Regions from separate parts of the Pseudarthrobacter xylosi genome, predicted to be linked through region 2. Evidence: predicted binding sites of a transcription regulator. Region 2 holds the regulator's gene; the other holds the start of a gene.
The links. Region 2 encodes HrcA, which represses chaperone genes, less so after heat shock. Its sites were predicted from a motif close to TTNGCACTCGNNNNNNNCGAGTGCNAA; they were not measured.
Positions count from the first base shown of each region.

Region 1: ACZY1F_RS11070 (FmdB family zinc ribbon protein) is a predicted target of HrcA. The motif match lies at 1,397-1,423, and genes of this name have one in related genera.

Region 1 covers NZ_JBVAYT010000004.1:216,223-219,753, reverse strand. Annotated here, with positions in the region: gene galU (UTP--glucose-1-phosphate uridylyltransferase GalU) at 1-639, opposite strand, end outside; gene ACZY1F_RS11075 (5-formyltetrahydrofolate cyclo-ligase) at 747-1,367, shown strand; gene ACZY1F_RS11070 (FmdB family zinc ribbon protein) at 1,486-1,743, shown strand; gene cpaB (Flp pilus assembly protein CpaB) at 1,843-2,589, shown strand; gene ACZY1F_RS11060 (AAA family ATPase) at 2,608-3,531, opposite strand, start outside.
Region 2 covers NZ_JBVAYT010000003.1:316,611-320,141, forward strand. Annotated here, with positions in the region: gene ACZY1F_RS09010 (16S rRNA (uracil(1498)-N(3))-methyltransferase) at 1-566, opposite strand, end outside; gene dnaJ (molecular chaperone DnaJ) at 569-1,696, opposite strand; gene hrcA (heat-inducible transcriptional repressor HrcA) at 1,774-2,787, opposite strand; gene ACZY1F_RS09025 (DUF3097 domain-containing protein) at 2,952-3,531, shown strand, end outside.

The sequences.
Region 1 (3,531 bases), on a different contig from region 2:
GACGTAGCGGCCAATGACGGCAAGGTTGGAGGGTGCCTCCTCCACGCTGGGCTTTTCGACGAGCTTGTTGATCCTGACGTAGGCCTCACCGTCGATCTCTTGCACATCGGCACAACCGTAGGAACTGATCTGGGAGGGTTCCACCTCAATGAGGGCCACCACGGATCCGCCGGTCTTGGACTGGACTTCGATCATGGTGCTCAGAAGTTCGTCCCGGGCATCGATAAGGTCATCGCCCAGGAGGACAGCAAACGGTTCGTTGCCGACGTGCTGCTTTGCACGCAGTACCGCGTGGCCAAGGCCGTTAGGGTCACCCTGGCGAACGTAGTGGATGTCTCCGAGGTTGCTGGCTGCCTGGATGGACTCAAGTTTGGCGAGGTCGCCCTTGGCTTCCAAGGTGTCCTCCAACGAAGGAACCCTGTCGAAGTGGTCTTCCAGGGCACGCTTGTTACGTCCGGTGATCATCAGGATGTCGTTCAGGCCAACATTGACGGCCTCTTCAACCACGTACTGGATGGCCGGCTTATCCACCACCGGGAGCATTTCCTTGGGCATGGCTTTTGTGGCCGGCAGGAACCTGGTACCGAGTCCGGCAGCGGGAATAACGGCCTTGCGTACTGTCTGCTGAGTGGTAGTCACTGGACTAATCTAACGGAGGGGCCGATCATTCAGTAATTATTGGTTGCTCGTCGGTCGGCGCGCCGCAGACGCTGCGCCAGCCACATTAATCGGCACGAAGGAGCAGCATGTCCGAAGGCAGCAGCGTAGCCAAGGCGGAGATCCGCGCACGCCACCGCGCGCGCCGCGCTGCGACGGATCCCACCCAGCGTGACGCGGTCGGTGCCGCACTGGCCGCCCACGGCGCCGCGTGGGCCGAACAGCTGACCGATGGGACACCGTCGACCTTTTGCGCCTACCTAGGCGTAGCACCCGAGCCGCCCACCCTGGCCCTCATCACTGAACTCCACCGGCGCGGCCACGCGGTCCTGCTCCCGGTCTGTGAGCCCGGTCGCCAGCTCAGTTGGACGCACTGGAGCCCCGGCGTCGAGTTTGTCCGCAGCCGCTATGCACCGGTGCTGGAACCGGCCGGACCTCGCCTGGGCCTCGGCATCATGGCGTCCGTTGCCGCACTCTTCATCCCTGCCACGGCCGTGGACAGGGATGGCAACCGCATCGGCCAGGGCGGCGGCTACTACGACGTCCTGCTGGGCTCACTGGCCGGAGACCGCCTTGACATCCCGTTTGCGGCCGTCGTCTTCGATTCCGAAGTGCTCCCGGCCGGCAGCATTCCCGCCGAAGACTTTGACCGGAGGGTTCCGGCTGCCCTGACGCCGTCAGGTTTGATCCGGCTACCGGACCCCGCCTGACGGAGGGCTACTTTCCGGGGGTGATAGAATTGGCACTCAGGCCCTGCGACTGCTAATGGACGGTTTGCGTTCAGCGCAACACACAGGACCTCTCGTTTGCCCCCGAGGAGGATCACCAGTGCCCACTTATGCTTACGCCTGCAAGGATTGCGGCCACGCCTTCGACGTTTTCCAGTCGTTTACCGACAGCACCCTGACGTCATGCCCGGAGTGCGAGGGCGCCTTGCGCAAGAAGTTCAACAGCGTGGGTGTGGTCTTCAAGGGCTCCGGTTTCTACCGGACTGACTCCCGGGATGCCAAGGGAAGCACCGTTTCGGCTGCCCCTGCCGCCCCCGCGGCCGCACCGGCGCCTGCCACGGCCGCTGCCGCCAGCTGACCTCCGGCCTAACAAGACGTACGACGCCGGCGGCTCGGTTGTCCACATAGGCACCTTCGCTTCTGTCGGACTCGGTTGCCGGTACGTAGCGTGGTTCGCATGCCCGCTACCCTCTTTCGTTCCAGCCGCGGATCCGCCCCGCCGGGACGCCAAGTCCGCCGTCCGCTCCGGTCAGCACGCACTCCGGGCGTTCGTGGCCCCAGGCTATTGTCCTGGCTGGGCCGGAACCGGCGCCTTGCGATAGCCCTCCTGCTTTGCCTTGCTGCCGGGATCACGGTCCATCAGCTCACTCCCCCGCCCGCCGATACCGTCTCTGTGTTGGCTGCGGCGCGGGACCTCCCCGCAGGCACGGCCTTGTCGGCCACGGACCTGACGGCAACTAAGATCCCGCCGGGGATGCTGACCGCCGGGGCTATGTCCCGCACCGGTGAAGCCGCGGGAAAGCAACTGGCAGCCCCTTTGCGGAAGGGCCAGCTCGTGACGGACTCCCTGCTGCTGGGCCCCGGCCTCCTGACCGGAACACCTCCAGGCTTCGCAGCCGTGCCCTTGCGGATGGCCGATCCGTCCTCCATCCAGCTGGTATCGCCCGGGCAACTGGTCAACGTGGTACTGACCGGGGCGAACGGCTACGATCAGCAGTCCCCCTCAGAAGTCCTGGCTTCCTCCGTTCCCGTCCTGTGGACGTCAGGACAGGGCGGCAAGACGGGTCAGTGGTTGGGCACCGGCGAAACCGACGGGCTGATCGTCGTGGCGGCAGCCCCGGAGCAGGCTGCCCGGCTGGCCGGGGCGTCCACCCAGGGCAAGCTGTTTTTCGTCCTGGTGGGACCGGACGGCGGGGCCGGGTGAGGCGTTGCAGCCTGGAGGTCAGCCCCAGTGCGGCGGCTTGTTTTCCTTCAGCCAAGCGTCGTGATCGTTGTCGGGGCCATCGCCCCAGCGCTTCGGATCATCCTCCGCAGCCTTGTTGGGCAGGATGCCTGCTGCCTCTGGCAACTGGCGGTCCGGCGCAGCGGCCGTCCCGTTTCCTGCGTCTTCTGCCGGGTCGTTACCGCGTGTATCGGCCTGATCGGCATTCCGTGGCGTCACAACAGCCTCCTCACTGGCCAGGCGTCCGGCCTGGTCTTCGTTCCTGTCGTTTCCTATATTTTCCAGCGCGAGCGGGTCCATGTCTTCGTCAAAAAATCCGCCCGAGGCCGTGCCTCGTCCGGGCGGCAGAACATTCTCCAGGCCCAGGTAACCCGCGATCCGGTCTGCGCAGGCGGACGGGTCCGTGAAGACTTCGATGGTCCATAGCGGCATGTACCGCCAGCCCATCCGTTCCAGCAGCTGGGGGCGGAGCCTGCTCCGCTCACGGACACTCATGGTGCGGTACTGCTCCGTGCCATCCGATTCAATGGCCACCGGCCGCGGAATCTCGGCGTCGTCCTGACCCATGGTGCTGAGTGGGTCTGCTGCAGCCACCACGTCAATCACGCCGTCGTACTGGTGCCAGACGCGGGCGCCGCGGGCACGCAGCCGGTCGCCAAGATCGGCCACCAGCGGATCGGCCCCAAGCGCCTGCTCGCTGGCAGCCGCACGCGAGGCCGGGGTGCCGAGATCGGTCTTCCCGGCAATCTCCCGGTTCAGGAGCTCGTAGAAGTCCACCGCCCCGTGGGACAGCCGCGTGTGATCAAGGTCTTCGGGCTGGAAACACGTCAGGACGTGGAGCGAACGGCGGGCACGGGTCATGGCCAAAGCGAATTTTTCCCGCCCGCCCTCAGCCGACAGAGGTCCGAAGTTGTGCAGCGCCCG
Region 2 (3,531 bases):
GATTCCAGGACAGACCGGAGCGGCCGGACCGCGTCTTCGTGCAGGATTACGGCAAGGTCCGCGGCCGCCACTGCCGCCGCAAGGCCTGGCGTTTCGACGGCGGCGCGCACCTCGGGGATCCAGGCGCGGCGTGCCTGCTTGGCCGCCGCAGTGACCACGGACTGCCATTTTGCGTGGGCCTTGGCCGCACGCTCGCCCTTCCAGCGGACTATTGAGCGCTCAGACTGCCAGGGAACTACGGCATCGATCCCGAGTTCGGTTGCCGTTTCCACAGCCAGTTCGTCGCGGTCCCCCTTGGCCAGGGCCTGCACCAGCACCAGCCGGATATCGGGCCGGTCCTCCACGGCGAGGGCGGAGCATTCCACGGTAAGCTCTGCAGGCGACGCCGAGACAACAGTTCCCGTCAGCCGTTTTCCGGCGCCGTCGGCAATGTCCACGGCCTCACCAGGAGATAGCCGTTTCACGGTCACGGCGTGGCGTGCCTCCGGACCTTGAAGGATAAAACGGGCACCGGGCACCAGCTCGTCCAGCGACCCGGCGCCGCTGAAAAAAACGGGATTGCTCACTGTTACAGGTTACCGAACCGGTCCCGCAGCTTGGCAAAGACGCCGCCGCTGGCCGCCAGTTTGCCTTCCGTGAACTGCTCGCCCCGAAGCTTCGCCAGCTGCCGCAGAAGGTCCTCCTGCGCGGCATCCAGCTTGGCCGGCGTCTCCACCTGCAGATGGACCATCAGATCCCCGCGGCCGTAACCGCGCAGGTGCGTCACGCCGAGTCCACGGAGCGTGATGATCTCCCCTGACTGGGTGCCTGCCTTGACGTCGATCTCCTGCAGCCCGTCGAAGGTTTCCAGTGACAGTTCAGTGCCCAGGGCGGCGGCGGTCATCGGAATGTGCAGCGTTGCGTGCAGGTCGTCGCCGTCGCGGGCATAGGTGGCGTCGTTGTTGACCCGTAGCTCCACGTAGAGGTCCCCGGATGGTCCTCCGGCCGGGCCTGCTTCGCCCTGCCCGGAGAGCTGGATCCGAGTGCCCGTGGCAACACCGGCCGGTACCTTGATGGTGAGCGACCGCCGGCTGCGGATGCGGCCCTGGCCGGCACATTCGTTGCAGGGGTCCTTGATAACCGTCCCGAAGCCTTCGCAGCTTCCGCACGGGGCCGCCGTCATCACCTGGCCCAGGATGGAGCGCACCGCGCGCTGGACCTGGCCACTGCCGCCGCAGATATCGCAGCGGACAGGGTGGCTGCCTTCGCGGCAGCATGACCCGCTGCAGGTGGGGCAGGTGACCGCGGTGTCCACATCGAGTTTCCGGTTGACGCCGAACACGGCATCGCGCAGTTCGATCCGGACACTGATCAGCGCGTCCTGGCCGCGGCGGACCCGGGATGCGGGGCCGGAGGAGCCGCCCGCGCCGAAGAACGTGTCGAAAATGTCCTGGAACGCGAAGCCCTGGCCGGAGTAACCGCCACCGCCGGACCCGTTGTCGGTGCCGTTCTCGTTGCCGGTGGTGTCATAGATCCGGCGCTTCTGCGGGTCCGAAAGTACCTCGTAGGCGTGGGTCACGGCCTTGAAGCGGTCCGACGCATCGTCCCCGGGGTTTACGTCCGGGTGAAGAGTGCGGGCCAGCTTCCGGTAGGCCTTCTTGATCTCTTCCCCGGTGGCTTCCGGCGAGACTCCGAGGACGTCGTAGTGGCTGCTCAAAGTTCGTATCTCTTCCTTGTTGTACTGCCGGCAGCAGGGCTGCCGGCACTGCTCTTCGTGACTGGACCGTAGTGCTGTTACGGACCCAGAATTCTTGAAAGGTAACGGGCTACTGCCCTGACGGCGGCCATGGTGGTGGGATAGTCCATCCGGGTGGGGCCCAGCACACCGATCTTGGCTGTGCTGTCTGGTCCGTAGCCCGTGGCCACCACGGACGCTTCCGCGAGCCCGTCGTACGGGTTTTCACGCCCAATACTTACTGTCACGCCCCTCGGATCCTGCGCCATGTCGCTAAGGAGGCGCAGCAGGACAACCTGCTCCTCAAGGGCTTCCAGGACCGGTCCGATACTGAGCGGAAAATCCACATTGGAGCGGGCGAGGTTCGCTGTTCCGGCCATGACCATGCGTTCCTCGCGGCTGTTGTGGGCGAGTGTTTCCAGCCCGTGGGCCAAAGCCTGGGCCGCCGCACGCTGGCCAGGGCTGACGGACGAAACGACCCCCGGCAGCGACGGCGTCAGGCGGCTCAGCGAGATGCCCGCGAGAGAACTGAGGAAGTGTGTCCGCAACGACGCGATGGCGTCGTCGCCGAGGTCCTGGCCGACGTCGATCACGCGCTGTTCAACCTTGCCGGTGGTGGCGATGAGGACCACGAGGACCTGCCGCGGCGCAAGCAGGACGAATTCGATGTGGCGGATGGTAGCGCGGCTCAGATGCGGATACTGCACAACGGCGACCTGGTTGGTCAGCTGCGACAGCATCCTGACGGTCCTGTCCAGGACGTCGTCAAGATCGTCTGCGCCCTCCAGCAGCGCCTGGATTGCCCGCCTTTCCGCCTGGGAAAGCGGCTTTACCGCTGAAATCTGGTCCACAAACAGCCGGTAGCCTTTGTCTGTGGGGATCCGCCCGGCACTGGTGTGCGGGGCCGTGATCAGTCCGTCGTCTTCCAAGGCCGCCATGTCGTTGCGGATGGTGGCACTGGACACGCCGAGGTGGTGGCGTTCCACGAGCGCTTTGGAACCTACCGGCTCGCGGGAGTGCACATAGTCCTCCACGATGGCGCGCAGTACTTCGAGTTTGCGCGGCTCGCTCATACTCCACCTCCATCCGTGGTCACTGCAGGGTTAGCACTCGAGCAGGGTTAGCACTCGACATGCCTAAGTGCTAACAGTCTAATATGAGTCACCCCGTTGTTAGCATTGGTACCGCTCCGGGCGAAATTCCGGGCCAGGATCTAGCGGCGAGGCGGAATCAATCCATGCAATACCAGAACTGGGGTCCGCAGGAGATCACCGCGCCCGTCAGACACGAACTTCCTGAGGTTCCCGTGGAACGCGGCATGGTTCTTGAAGACGCCCAGTCCGGCTGGGTGGGAGCGGTGACCCGGGTGGAGAAGTCTGGCGGCATGCATGTAGTGGCCCTCGAAGACCGGCGCGGCAAGTCCCGGTCCTTCCGGCTCGGCTTCGGGTTCCTCCTGGAGGGGCAGCCCATCCGGCTCGTTCCCCCGGCGCCCAGGCAGGCTGCCCCCGTGGCCGCCGGCCGGACGGCGTCAGGCTCGGTCCGCGTGGCCGGCCAGCGTGCCCAGGTGGCCAAAGCGAGCAGAATCTGGGTGGAAGGAAAACACGACGCCGAACTGGTGGAGAAAGTCTGGGGTGACGATCTCCGCGTAGAGGGCATCGTCGTCGAGCCTTTGCACGGCATTGATGACCTCGCGGGTGCGGTGGCCGCGTTCGGTCCCGGTCCGGGCCGCCGGCTGGGGGTCCTGGTGGACCACTTGGTGCCGGATTCGAAGGAGTCGCGCATCGCTGCCGCCGTAATGGCTTCCCCCGGCGCTGCCG